2 regions of the Fischerella sp. genome follow, and region 1 is predicted to be linked to the other one. Evidence: predicted binding sites of a transcription regulator. Region 1 holds the regulator's gene; the other holds the start of a gene.
What was found. Region 1 encodes NtcA, which controls nitrogen genes in cyanobacteria. Its sites were predicted from a motif close to TNTGTANNNNNNNNTACANA; they were not measured.
Positions count from the first base shown of each region.

Region 2: a site for NtcA is predicted at 5,893-5,912, ahead of HXY43_RS16335 (Glu/Leu/Phe/Val dehydrogenase). Genes of this name have one in related genera too.

Region 1 is NZ_JACAEU010000115.1:75,196-82,763, reverse strand. It holds gene HXY43_RS15715 (tetratricopeptide repeat-containing serine protease family protein) at 1-990, shown strand, start outside; gene HXY43_RS15710 (tetratricopeptide repeat-containing serine protease family protein) at 1,038-2,318, shown strand; gene hisB (imidazoleglycerol-phosphate dehydratase HisB) at 2,693-3,337, opposite strand; gene fabI (enoyl-ACP reductase FabI) at 3,465-4,241, opposite strand; gene ntcA (global nitrogen regulator NtcA) at 4,890-5,561, shown strand; gene HXY43_RS15690 (DUF3084 domain-containing protein) at 5,821-7,314, shown strand; gene HXY43_RS15685 (pre-16S rRNA-processing nuclease YqgF) at 7,464-7,568, shown strand, end outside.
Region 2 is NZ_JACAEU010000120.1:5,617-13,184, reverse strand. It holds gene HXY43_RS16360 (TVP38/TMEM64 family protein) at 76-801, shown strand; gene HXY43_RS16355 (TVP38/TMEM64 family protein) at 959-1,717, shown strand; gene HXY43_RS16350 (mercuric reductase) at 1,791-3,338, shown strand; partial or broken gene HXY43_RS26965 (Uma2 family endonuclease) at 3,542-3,784, opposite strand; gene HXY43_RS16340 (hypothetical protein) at 4,190-4,342, opposite strand; gene HXY43_RS16335 (Glu/Leu/Phe/Val dehydrogenase) at 4,521-5,810, opposite strand; gene HXY43_RS16330 (carotenoid oxygenase family protein) at 6,288-7,568, opposite strand, start outside.

The DNA.
Region 1 (7,568 bases):
GGGGATGCAAACGAAAGCTCCATCGGTGCTGCGGTTTATGTATACGGTTTTCCAAAGGTTCAAGATACAACCAAAAGCCGAACTGGAAAATTTACTCAAGGAAGAATTACTGGTAGCGCCGCCAAAGCAATTGAGCGAGGCTATGCAATAGCGTATGATAATTCGACGTTACAAGGTATGAGTGGTGGTGCAGTTCTCAACAGCAAAGGGGAGTTGATAGGCATTCACGGAAAAGGAGATAATTCTGGAGATAGTTCTGGAGAAGCAGCTAATAGCGGTCGTTCCCTCAAAAATCCACGCAATTTTGCTATACCCATCAATACTTTTGTACAGCATTCAGCAAGTGTTGGGATAAATTTGGGTATTTCTTTACCTGCACCAGTCGCCACAGCACCTAAAGGTGATGATTTCTATATCCGAGGCTTGAATAAGAGTGAGCAAGGTGATTTGCAAGGGGCAATTAATGACTTCAGTGAAGCGATTCGATTGAATCCTAAATATGCTTTTGCTTATCAACTACGAGGACATGCGCGACAACAACTCAAGGATTATCGGGCTGCAATTAGCGATTACAGTGAAGCGATTCGCCTTAGCCCCAATACGTATATATTCTATTTATCGCGGGGAATTGCTCGTGCCCAACTACGTGAAGACTTGCCGGGAGCAGTAGCTGATTTAACTAAGGTAATTGAGCTAGTCAATGAGAACGAGGATGAAGGTGACACTCTGTTTCACGCCTATTTGAGTAGGGGTATAGCTCATTTTTTCCAAAACGAACATCAGGATGCAGTAGCTGACTTAACTCAAGCGCTAAAAATTAATCCCAACTATAGCGAAGCGTATTACCTACGAGGTGCTGCCCGCTTGGGATTAGGAGACAGAAAAGGAGCTAAAGCTGATTTGCAAAAAGCTGCTGAGTTATTCCAACAAGCAGGTAGAAAAAATGAGTATTTGGAAACGCTGGCTTTGATTAAACAGTATCAACTGTAGCCGATTGAATTACGCAATCGATATCTGATGGGTGAGGTGAAAATTCCATGAAATTACGATTATGGCTTTACGGATTGACGACAACTGCAATTATATTCAGTGCAGTTGTGGATATTGATCGGTTTTTCCCAATACCTACACCAGTAAAGACACAAAAAGCGATCGCTGCTCTCGACCCTCGTATCATCAGTAATAACGCTAGCTCTATCACAGTACAAATTAATAGTGAAAACAGTCATGGTTGTGGTGTAATTATCAAACAGGAAGGAAATACATACACTGTCTTGACTGCTGCTAATGTTGTAGGAGAAAAATCAGGCAAATATAAAATTACTACTTCTGATGGAAAATCTTATGAAGCAAAGGATATTAAGCGACTTCCGGATAATATAGATTTAGCAGTAGCTAAATTTGTGAGCAATAAAACTTATAGAGTAGCCAAGCTAGGAAACTCCGATACCATCAAAAGTAACGATAAAGTTTACGTTTTTGGGTTTTCCAAAACAACAAGTACAACCAAAAAAAGCGTAGAACATTTTGCACCAGGAAAAACAACTGCTAATGCTTCCAATGCCTCAAAATCATTGCAGAATGGTTATGCGTTAATGTACGACAATCAAACATTAGCAGGAATGAATGGTAGTCCAGTATTGAACGAAAACGGTGACTTAATCGCCATTCACGCTGATAGTGACACAGCAGAGGAAGCCTCAGAAAATCCCAATGTTGCCGTACTCAAAACCACCCGAAATTTTGCTGTACCGATTAATACTTTTGTGCAACAGTCAAAAACTGTTGGAATTGACCTGCGTATTTCTTTACCTGCAACCGTTGCTACATCACCTAAAGGTGATGAGTATTATATTCAGGGTGGGCAAAAGGAGATTAAAGGTGATTTAAAAGGAGCGATCGCAGATTATAGTAAAGCAATTGAGGTTAATCCACAATATGCTGAAGCTTACAATGATAGAGGTATAGCTCGCTTTAAATTGGGTGACAAACAAGGAAGTATCGAGGATTTCAGTCAAGCACTGCGGATTATTTCCATCGGGACTAACGCCCGCTATAATCGCGCTTATGCTTACTTCCAATTGCAAAATTATCAATCGGCAATTGCTGATTTTAACGAAGTATTACGAATTAATCCCAACAATGCTGATTCCTATATTTACCGGGGTATTGCCCGTTTGGAATTAAAAGATAAGCAAGGAGGAAAAGCAGACTTGCAAAAAGCTGCGGAGTTATTTAAACAACAAGGAAGGATGGAAGCATATCAAAAAACACTTGTGATGATGCGCGAACTACAAAAATATCGATTGATAGACTAAGATAACAATCTTATAGGAGAAACCCAAGGAATTGATAGCACTCCAGAAGCAGTTAACGAACCTTATAAAAAAGCAGGAGAGGCAATAAGTCCTTTGCAACAATAAAGAATATTTGAGGCTTTAATATCCCATTGCGTACACATACAAAATCTGGATACGAAATTGTATGTAACAAAGTTGCATTACCTAAATTGAAGCGATCGCCCCTTTACGTATACACTATAGAGTGACGATGCACACCAGTGTACAACTTCACCAAGCGCAACATTACACAAGCTCCTAGCGAAACTCTCAGTTCAAAACTCTGCGAGCCTCTGCGCTTACCTCTGCGAGCCTTTGCGTTTCAACTCCCCCCTCTTTTACGCAAATTTTTTCTACAACACCCCCTTAGAACTGGGGATCGTCCCTGCACGCCGGGGATCGATCTCCACCGCCATTCGCATTGCCCTTGCAAACGCCTTAAACGTCGCCTCAATGATGTGATGGGAATTGATGCCATCTAACTGGCGAATGTGCAGCGTCATTTGGCTATTATTCGCTAGCGCTACAAAAAATTCGCGTACTAGTTGCGTATCATAGCTTCCCACCCGCTGGGTGGGAATTTGCAAGCCGTAGCTGAGATGGGGACGTCCAGAAAAGTCCAACGCCACTTGAATTAATGCCTCATCCAGAGGTGCGAGGAAATTACCAAAGCGGACAATACCTTTGCGATCGCCCAGTGCTTGGCTAATAACTTGTCCGAGGGTAATACCTACATCTTCGTTAGTGTGGTGGTCATCAATATGTAAGTCTCCCGTAGCTTGGATATCCAAGTCAATTAACCCATGAGATGCTATTTGATGCAGCATGTGATCTAAAAACGGAATGCCAGTAGCTGCATTGCAAACCCCTGTACCATCGAGATTAATCGTGACTTGTACATCCGTTTCCCCCGTAGTGCGGCGTAAAGAGGCAATACGCGGGGTTTTGGTGGACTGATTGTTGGATGAAGAAAGAGTTTGGCGATCGCTTATTTGCATAGGTATTAGGGATTAGGTATTGGGGATTGGGTATTGGGTATTGGGGTTTAGGGATGGAGTATTGGGTAGTGGGTATTGAAAATAATTTCCTAGTCCCTAGTCCCCAGTCCCTAATCCCCAGTCCCCCTTACATTCCCATGATTTCATATCCTGAGTCTACATACAGGACTTGCCCTGTAATTCCGCTTGCCAAGTCGCTACACAAGAAAGCTGCTGCGTTACCCACCTCTGTTTGAGTCACAGTACGTCGCAAAGGAGCTACTTTCTCCACATGATGAATCATATCTAGAATACCTCCAACGGCACTTGAAGCTAAAGTGCGGATCGGCCCTGCGGAAATGGCATTCACCCGGATATTTGAGGGGCCTAGTTCCGCAGCCAGGTAACGTACGCTAGCCTCCAGCCCAGCTTTGGCAACTCCCATGACGTTATAGTTGGGAATTGCTCTGACAGCACCCAAATAAGTGAGAGTGACTATGCTTGCTCCTTGTGTCATCAAAGGTTTAGCTGCACCCGCCAGCTGCGCCAAGGAGTAAGTGCTGACTTCTAAAGCTGTATGGAAACCCTCACGGGAGGTTTGGCTAAAGTCCCCACTCAGATCGTCTTTGTTGGCAAAAGCAAGGCAATGGATGAGGATGTCTAACTTGCCCCACTTATCGCGGATTGTCTCAAAAGCAGACTTAACCTGCTCGTCATTTTGGACGTTACAGGGCAGAAACAGGCTAGGGTTGAGGGGTTCTACCAGTTCTGCGACCTTTTTCTCCATTTTGCCTTTTTCATCTGGTAAATAGGTAATGCCGAGGTTAGCACCGGCTTTGTGCAGTTGTTGGGCAATACCCCAGGCAATCGAGCGGTTATTAGCAATGCCAGTAACCAAGGCATTTTTTCCAGTTAAATCCAGCATATAAATTGTTAGTGCGATGTTTCATTAGGAGCATACTAGAATCTGAGTCTAGTTTGTCTTTGTTTTGGACACGATTTACAAATTTGACACTTTCAACTTGAGAAGAGGTGAGGTTATAAAAGATTAAGACCTTTACTGGTTATGGTAAACAACCTCAAGATACTCGGCAAAACCCATTGTGCTTACTTTTCTTACCTATATTCCAGCAACTGTTGCAATGAGAGTTTTATAAAAATCTGTCACAAGTTTGGTATAAACTACATTTAATTATTTTTTTAAAAAATATATTAGGATGCACAAATTCACCTAAGCCTGCTTTGTGCTTCTTGGTTGATATGCTCACATGATGTTTTATGATTATTGACAAGGCTGTTTGCTGCCACAAAATCTGCACTAAAACTTTAAGAGAATCTCAATGAATCTTTCTTTTTTCTTAAAAAACTTATTGTCTACAATTTTGAAAGTACCTAATACAAAGTACTAGATCCCAGTAGGATAAATTTTGTATCATGTTGGACAAACATTTAAGAGGCAAAGAGGTTAAGTATAGGAAAGAACAGAAAGGTTAACAATGTTTTCTTGATTTTTCGGGTGTATTCTTAGGTAATCTATATTTAGTTTTTTCCGGCATTGGGTAGGGGAAGGGAGATGATCGTGACACAAGATAAAGCCCTAGCAAATGTTTTTCGTCAGATGGCGACTGGAGCGTTTCCGCCAGTTGTGGAAACGTTTGAACGCAACAAAACGATCTTTTTCCCCGGCGATCCTGCAGAACGAGTTTATTTTCTTTTAAAAGGTGCAGTGAAACTATCCAGGGTGTACGAGGCAGGAGAAGAAATTACCGTAGCGCTACTGCGGGAAAATAGCGTTTTTGGGGTTTTGTCCCTACTAACGGGAAACAAGTCCGATCGCTTTTATCATGCAGTTGCTTTTACACCTGTAGAATTGTTATCAGCTCCAATTGAACAGGTGGAACAAGCACTCAAAGACAACCCAGAATTGTCGATGTTAATGTTGCGAGGCTTGTCTTCGCGGATTCTCCAGACAGAGATGATGATTGAAACACTTGCTCACCGTGATATGGGTTCGAGGTTGATCAGTTTTCTATTAATTCTCTGTCGGGATTTTGGTGTTCCTTGTGCAGATGGAATCACAATTGACCTCAAGCTATCTCATCAGGCGATCGCTGAAGCAATTGGTTCTACTCGCGTCACCGTCACCAGGTTACTAGGCGATTTGCGCGAAAAGAAGTTGATTTCCATACACAAGAAAAAAATCACTGTTCATAAGCCTGTTACCTTAAGTCGGCAATTCACTTAAAAGCACTTGGGGATTGGGGATTAGGGACTAGGGACTAGGGATTGGGCATTGGGAATAGGTGAAAATGATGAATGCTGAATGCTGAAAATTTCATAATTCATAATTCATAATTCATAATTTTTATGCCCCTTGCCCCTTGCCCCTTGCCCTGATAAATTAACTTTTTCCCGACTTCTGCAAGAAGTCTTCCGATCCCCCACACAAAACGCCTGAAAGTAGTAGGCTGTATCTGGAAGGATTTCTTCGGTAAATATTAAAGATGGCCACCGGGTACATCCTCATCATTGCAATTTTAATTTTAGGAGGCGTTATTGCCACCGTGGGCGATCGCATAGGCACGCGGGTTGGCAAGAAACGGCTCTCACTATTTAACCTACGACCAAAAAACACGGCTGTATTAGTAACGATTTTGACAGGATTGGGCATTTCAGCATCAACCCTGGGAATTTTATTTTTAGCCGATGAAGGCTTGCGTAAAGGCGTATTTGAACTAGAGGACATTCAAAAAGACCTTAGGCGTAAGCGCGTACAGTTAGAGAATACAACTCAACAACTTGATACAACAAAACAAGAGTTAGACCAAGCCAGAAAAGAACAAACAAAAGCTCAACAAGACTTGCAGGAAATTAATAAATCCTTACAAGCCGCTAATGCCAAGCAACAGCAAACACAAACCCAACTCAACCGCACTATTGACCAAAAAGCGCGAACCCAAGCCCAACTCCAACGTACCCAAAAACAGCTAGATCAAGTAGCAACTCAGTACCAGCAAGCTATGGCTCAGTTGCAAAACGTTTATCAAGAGAGAAACAAGCAACTAGCCGAAATTAAAGGACTCCGGGCAGAACGCCAAAGACTTTACGAAGAAGCTAAACAAGCAATTGCCGAAGCCCAAGCGGCCATTGACAAACGCGATCGCGAACTTGCCAAGCGCCAGGAAGCTATTGAACAGCGCGATTTCAAAATCGCCGACCTGGATCGCCTGATGCAACAGCGCAATGTTGAAATCGCAGCGCGAGAGCAAATAATTGCCCAACGAGAAACTCGCCTGAAAGAATTAGAAAAACAACAGAATTATCTCGAACAGGAAGTCGCAAGGCTGGAGAAATATTACCAATCTTTTCGTGACTTACGCCTGGGGAAACTAGCATTAGCCCGCGGTCAAGTTCTTGCTGGTGGTGTAGTTCGCGTCCAACAGCCTTCTGCTGCTCGTCAGGCAGTTATCCAGTTATTGCAAGAAGCCAACAAAAGTGCCAGCATCGAATTAACCGAGCCTGGGATCAATCCTCCCCCAAATGTGCAGGTACTGCGTGTTACCGAGGAACAAATTGAGCAATTAAGCAAGCAAATTAAAGACGGTCGAGAATATGTAGTGCGAATTTTCTGTGCAGGCAATTATGTGAGAGGGGAAAAGCCGATAGAATTTTTCGCCGATGCATCACTAAATCAAGTCGTTTTTTCGGGAGGTGAAGTGCTGGCTGCAACTACGGCCGATCCCAAAAACATGACATCTTATCAACTGCGACAGCGGTTAGAATTGTTAATTTCTGCCTCGCAATTTCGTGCGCGCAATGCTGGAATTTTAGAAGATATTCAAATAGATGGTACCTTTATCCGCTTTATTGCTCAGTTACGGCAATCAGACCAACGACTAGATATCAAAGCAATTGCAGCACAAGACACTTATACTGCTGGGCCATTAAAAGTTAGATTGCTAGCAATTCAAAATGGACAAGTGATTTTTAGTACTTAAAATAGTGAAGATATTGTTAGTAGTTAGTAGTTAATAGTTAGTAGTTGATTACTACCTACTATCCACTAACCACTATCTACTATCCACTAACCACTAACCACTAACCACTAACAATTCCTAATATTAGAAACGTTTAATATTACTTTGATATGAATACTAGTGAATTTACACCAACTCAACCAGTGATTTTGGGCTTCGATCCGGGTAAAGATAAGTGTGGTCTAGCGGTCATGGGACTAGACCGAAAACTGCAT
Region 2 (7,568 bases), on a different contig from region 1:
AGTAGTTAGTAGTTAGTGGTTGGTCGTCTCCCACTCCCCCCAACTCCCCATCTCCCTGAGTTCCTATAAACTCCCATGCACCAAAAACACAAACGCTTTCTCAAACCCAAACTCAAACTGATACTGTTATTTTGTCTAGTTACTACCCTGCTCATTGCTGCCAAATCCTTGAATCTTCAAGAATTTTTGCAGTCATCTATTACCTGGATTCAAAGCCTTGGTTCATTTGGTGCGATAGCGTTTATTCTTATCTATAACTTGGCTACATTACTATTTATACCTGGTTCTCTACTGACACTGAAAGGTGGTTGTTTATTTGGCTTCTTTTGGGGGTCTGTTTATGTATTAATCGCAGCAATTTTGGGAGCAACTGTTGCATTTTTAATCGGACGTTATTTATCACGAGATTGGGTTTGCCGACAGTTAGAAAAACATCCTAAATTTAAAGCGATTGATCGAGCAGTTGGTAAAGAAGGATTCAAAATAGTCCTATTGACTCGCTTGTCTCCTCTCTTTCCATTTAACTTGTTAAATTATGCTTTCGGAATTACCCAGGTTTCGCTAAAAGACTATATCTTGGGTTCTATTGGCATGGTTCCAGGTACTGTGATGTACGTTTATATTGGTTCTCTTGCTGGCAACCTAGCAATGATTGGCACTCCCACTCAGCCAACTACTCCAGCAACTCAAATAGGGCAATGGGTGATGCAAGGAATTGGATTTATTGCTACTGTGGCGGTGAGTGTTTACGTAACAAGAGTAGCTCAAAAATCTCTCAAAGAAAGCGTGGAAAATAACTAGAAAATAGGAATTAAATAAGATAAAAATCATCAAAATTAAACTAGATAAAATTGCAAACAAAAAATCAACCATCTCTGTAAATTTGTGGTTGCTCAAATTATAGAATTTGAGTACTAAAAGTAAATTATCAAGTAGATTGTACTCGTAATTAACAGTCATGAAAAATAAACTTATATCTACTCAAAAATTGCAGAAAATTTTCAAATTAGGTGTCTTAACTTTATTTGCATTTAGTATTGCTTTTTGGTCAAATGCAGACCCTGCATTAGCACAAGAATCTGTGAATACGCAAGGATTCAATCCTCAAGAATGGTTGCGAAATGCCTTGCAGTGGATTGACAGCCTGGGTACATTCGGGGCGATCGCATTTATTGCCCTCTATATCATCGCTACCGTCGCTTTTTTGCCAGGTTCCATCCTCACCTTAGGTGCTGGCGTTGTCTTTGGTGTAGTTTGGGGTTCTCTCTACGTCTTCATCGGTGCAACCTTGGGGGCGATCGCCGCTTTCCTTGTCGGACGTTATTTAGCAAGGGGATGGGTAGCCAAGAAAATTGCAGATAACAAAAAATTTGCTGCAATTGACCGCGCAGTTGGTAGAGAAGGACTAAAAATTGTTCTGTTAACCCGTCTTTCCCCCATATTTCCTTTCAATTTATTAAACTACGCCTTTGGCATTACCGATGTTTCGCTCAAAGACTACTTCATCGGTTCTGTCGGTATGATCCCTGGAACAATCATGTACGTTTACATCGGTTCCTTGGCTGGAAATCTTGCCATGATTGGCACACAAACTCAACCTACCAACCCCACCGTTCAATGGGCAATTCGGATTATTGGTTTTATTGCTACAGTCGCCGTGACACTTTATGTCACACGTATTGCCCGCAAAGCTTTAGAACAAGAGGTTAATGGTTAGTGGTTAATAGTAAACAACCAACTACTACCTACTAACTACTAACTACTAACTACTAACAATTAGGGAGTTACCAATGTCCAATTCTGAATTCCAAAAAGTTATAGTTAGCCCAATTGATGAGTATAACCAGACATTGGTTTCTTACGTGCATCCACCAGACTGGGTTAACCCTAAACCTGCCCATTGTTACGACTTAGTTGTGATTGGTGCAGGTACAGCGGGATTGGTAGTGGCGGCGGGTGCAGCGGGTCTGGGTTTAGGTTTGAAGGTGGCATTAATTGAAAAGCATCTGATGGGTGGAGATTGCTTGAATGTTGGTTGTGTGCCATCAAAGTGCGTGATCCGGTCTTCGCGCGTAGTGGGTGAAATGTGGAATGCCAAAGACTTCGGAGTTCACGTTCCCCAAAATATTGAAGTAGATTTTCCCGCAGTTATGGCAAGGATGCGACGGCTTCGGGCTGGTATTAGCCATCACGACTCAGCCAAACGCTTTCAAAAGTTGGGAGTCGATGTTTTTTTGGGTAGCGCTAATTTTGCAAGTAACAATATTGTAGTAGTTGGTGACAAGACCCTACGCTTTAAAAAAGCTGTAATTGCCACTGGTGCAAGGGCTGCACGCCTCTCCATACCAGGAATTGAAGAAGCTGGTTATCTGACTAACGAGACAGTTTTTTCCCTCACGCAACGACCACAACGTTTGGCGGTGATTGGTGGTGGCCCGATCGGTTGCGAATTAGCACAAGCATTCCGACGTTTGGGTTGTGAGGTAGTACTTTTCCATCGCGGTTCTCACATCCTCAATAAAGAGGATGCTGATGCTGCTGAAATTATTCAAAATGTTTTTATTAAAGAAGGAATTCGTTTAGTATTGGGCTGTCAGATGCAGCGGGTGGAAAATAATATCAAAGGCAAGACGCTTTACTTTAGCTGCAATGGTCAAGAAGATTCAGTCACAGTAGATGAAATTTTAGCTGGTGCGGGAAGGGTTCCAAATGTCGAAGGCTTGAATTTAGAAGCTGTGGGAGTAGAGTACGACCAGCAGCAGGGTGTCAGGGTAAATGATTACTTGCAAACCACCAATCCCAAGATTTATGCAGCAGGTGATATCTGCATGAACTGGAAGTTTACCCATGCTGCTGATGCAGCGGCGCGGATTGTCATTAAGAATACGCTGTTTTCACCCTTTGGTTTGGGACGTTATAAACTTAGTAGTCTGATCATGCCTTGGGTGACGTATACTGACCCAGAAATTGCTCATGTGGGAATGTACGATCGCGAAGCCCAGCAAAAAGGCATTGATTTTAATACGATCAAGATACCTTTTAGTAGTGTAGATAGAGCGATCGCCGATGGTGAAGAGGAAGGCTTTGTCAAAATCCTCCACAAAAAAGGATCTGATGAAATTCTCGGTGCAACTATCGTTGCTAGTCATTCGGGTGAAATGATTTCAGAAGTCACCACAGCAATAGTTAATAAAATTGGTTTGAGCAAGCTGAGTAGCGTCATTCATCCTTATCCGACGCAAGCGGAAGGTATTAAAAAGGCGGCGGATGCCTATCGGCGGACATTGTTGACACCGAATACCAAGCGCTTCTTGGGATTGCTGACAAAATTGTCTTGAGTCAAATGATTTTTACCTTTATGTCTTAGTACAACATTGCATAAGTTGATAGCGAAATTTTTGCACCAAGACTCTGCGCCCCTCTGCGCTTACTCTGCGCCCCTCTGCGTTTCAAATTGCTACTCTTTTACGCAAATCGGAACTTCAACTTTAATTTTGTACAATTCCAAGGGCTGCGATCGCACCTCAATGTCCTAATACACTCAGCGAGGCAGAATATCATCTAAGCGAAGTTGAAGACGGGGCAAAAGCGGTGAGTTAATTGATTGATTTAATCGATATTGTTGTTGAATATAGGTGTCTTCAACGAGTTGACAGACGGTAAAGGTTGGTTGTTTGGGTTTACCAATAAATGCTACACCGCCCAATCCTCGATAATCCACAATCCAATATTCAGGAATGCCTAAAAGCGCATATTCTTCAACCTTCCGAGCATAGTCAGTTTCCCCCAGTGCCCCCAATGTCAAGAGCGTTGCTTTAAGCGCTGCTTTTAAACCTGTAACACCCCTGATATTCATACCCTCGTAAAGGCGATCGCACCCTTGATGTTCATACTTTTGTAAAGGCGATCGCACTTGTGATGATGAGGTTGATGTGGGCGATCGCACTCTGAGCAATTGTGTCAAATAAGCGATCGCATTTCTCAAATGGGTTAATGAGGTGCGTAGGCGTAGCCCGTCGTAGACATCGCCTCCGGAAACTGCGCTTGGCGCGATCGCACTTCGTTGCACACTCTTTGCTGACACAAGTATTCCACTAAATTCTTAACTGATACCTTAACTGATATATCTGGTCTGGTGCAAATAGGGGAAACGTTGCAGACTGGAATTAGTTTTGAATCAGGGGAGCAATTACAGTAGTGCGATCGCACTTTTGATGATGGGGTTGATTTGGGCGGTTGCACTACAATTTTTAGCCAAAGCTAAGTTCCCAATTTCCCAACTGCGATCGCACTGTTGGTGATGGGGTTGATGTGGGCGATCGCTGGTGCATTCGTAAACCAAAACAAAATAGTTCCCAGAATGCTGGAACTAAGTAGTACGTGATATTGCAAATGATTAAACATATGTAAAACTTAGATTGAACCTCTTGCAAAATCTACTTTTGCAAGAGGTTGAGATAAGGTTAAAGGAGTGTGGAAACCCCAAACTTTAGCAGAAATCTATTGTATTGCCTTCTAGCTCAAGGATACAAACCCCGATCGGTCAGTGCTTGGGCAACACGTCCAACTCCCAGTGTATAGGCTGCCAACCTTAAAGAAATCTGCCGTTTCCTTGAGTGTTGAATCACTTGTTTATATGCCTGCACCATCAAGTGTTCCATTTCACGGTTAACACGTTCTTCATCCCAAAATACGTAAGAAAGACCTTGCACCCATTCCAAATAACTCACCACCACACCGCCAGCGTTCGCCAAGATGTCTGGTAATACCGTTACACCCCGTGCCTCTAACGCTTGGCTTGCTATCAGAGTTACTGGGCCGTTAGCTGCCTCTGCAACTATCTTGGCTTGTACCTGATTGACATTATCTTCTGAGATCTGGTTTTCTAAAGCTGCGGGAATCAACACATCACAAGGTAAAGTTAATAACTCAGCATTGCTAATTGGTACTGCATCAGGGAAACCAACAACACTTCTGCGGTTCTGAGCAGCATAGACTTGCAAAGCTGGGATATCAAGACCAGCTTCAGAATAAACTCCTCCAGCTCCAGTCGAAACAGCTATCACCTTAGCTCCTGCTTGGTGAAACAATAAAGCCGCTGCTCCGCCCACATTCCCGAAACCTTGGATAGCTACTCGCGTTCCCGCTAAGGACTTACCCTCATCTGCCAGCGCCTCTCTGACAACGATCATCACGCCGCGTCCGGTTGCCATTTCCCGTCCTCGGGAGCCACCGATAGAAAGTGGCTTACCAGTTACAACTCCTGGTACGGCATGACCGACATTTACAGAATAGGTGTCCATCATCCAAGCCATTTCACGGGCAGAAGTGCCCATATCTGGTGCTGGGATGTCTATGCTTGGACCAATATCTTTGATTAACTCGCTGGTGTAACGACGGGTGATCCTTTCTAGTTCACCCACACTGTAATGTTTTGGATCTATAGCAATACCTCCCTTTGCACCACCGTAGGGAATACCTAACAACGCACATTTCCAGGTCATCAGCATTGCTAGCGCTGATACCTCTCGCAACGTCACAGCCGGATGGTAACGAGTACCACCTTTGTAGGGACCCAAAACATCGCAATGTTGCACCCGATGTCCTGCTAAAATTTGTATTTCACCATTATCCCTTTTCACGGGAATGGATACCGTGACGACTTTGCGGGGATGGCTGAGTACCTCCAAAATACCTTGATCCAGCTTTAACTCTCGCGCTGCTGCTTCAAGGTAGCTACAGGCCTGATCGAATGGGCAAATATACGCAGGAGAAGGAGCCTCCAGCGGCTGTAGGGATGTTGTAATCATAAAGTTTTCTCCCAATCGCGGCATCTCTGCGAACCGGATTATATATGCCTAGAATAGCCTTTTTTTTTGGGAAAAAACAAATTTTGTAACTTATGTTACAAAAATATTAGATGTAACTTTTTTTGCTAGCCTTAAAGATAGTAATATAGGAAAACCAGAGATACACACAGATGAACACAGATAAAAAAGATACTTAATTATCTGTGTTCATTTCCTATGGTGAATTGCTCTTAAAAAATAAGTCAGCTGTGCTGTAGATACTAATCAGAGCAAATTCCCGCAGCATAGGGTTAAAAATTTTTATGAACTGAGGCAGTGCTCTTTCGTTACGATCGCCTGTGTTGAAAATAAGTTAATTATACAGAGAAGCCACTCGTGTAGACGAGAACAGCAGGTTTGTGGACACGTAGCAGCTTCTAGTAGAGTATCATTTTGCCACAAGGTAGCGATCGCGCACAGAGTAGTCTAATTTCCAAACTATGCTAAAAACACCTCAGAGGTAAAATTCCCATGCAAGCCATAGGGAATGTGATGTTTGAGATGCAGTCGCGCTATTGGTCCTTGATTAAAATTGCGCGCGTCCAAAATGACCACATCTGAGCGATCGCAAGCAGCATCGTAAACCAAAGCCAGCACCCAACCATCATCTTCATTTTGAGAATTAGGATGGGGTACAAACACTGGTTCGCTGGCATAACCTCGGGGTGCAGCACTCCAAAGTTGCCGTTCTCCTGACTCTAAATCAATTTTTAAAAATGCTTGCAAGGGAGCATTACCGCTGGGAGCATGAGCTGCACCTATATAAAAATAACGATAAGGGCGTCCAACTTTTTGGGGATGCACGCTAGGAAATTCACAACACCGACTTTCTAGCAACTTCCGCTGCACAGTTTTTTTCTGAGGATTGAGATGAAAACGCCAGATTTGTCCAGGCTTGAGGGCTTCAAAATCAACTTGTCGGAAATCGCTTTCTGGTTCCACCTCTGGTAATGATTCGTAACAAATAGAGTCAATAATAATTTCGTTGTCTTGCTCAAAAGCATTGACATGATGGAAGACAAAACCAGAGTGAGTTTCAAGAATTTCCACATCCGTTTTTGTCCCTTTATTAAGGGGGGATCTGCGGGGAATGATAATAATCCGAGTCGGTTGATTGGGTTGAAACTTAATACATTCTCCTGCACCCCGCATTCCCAATGCAAAAGGTATGGGATTGAAAGCGACGGGATTTTGAAAGAATATACAGTAGTTGGGGGTAATCGCAAAATCGTGGATGAAAGCAAAATCGGGAACACTATGAGCGTGCTTTCTGACAACTTTACCAGTTGTATCTAGCTCAAAAATAGTAATTGTCGTAGACAGTCCCGGCTTGATAGAAAAGTTTACCAAGCAAGGTTCACCATCATCAAAGTGACTGCTGGGATCGAAGCGTGGATGTGCGCCAAAAGCTTCACCTTCTGAAAGAACACCGTTGAAGTATTCTTTGCCTAAAGTTTCCAGTGTATAAGGATCGAGGCGATGGGGTTCAGCCGCTTCCCAAAGAGCTAGCAGTTTACCACCCCAATAAATAACATTTGTATTGGCAATATTTTTGAGTTTAAAGTCAAAGGCGTTAGCCAACCAACCACCTGGTTTTTGTGTACCAAAGACACCGCGATAAAGAATTTTCCCTGCTTTTTGTTCCTGCAGATACTCAGCAGTGCGAACAAAGCGATTGCGGAAGTGAGCACGACTATTTGAGAATGTGATGCGACTAAT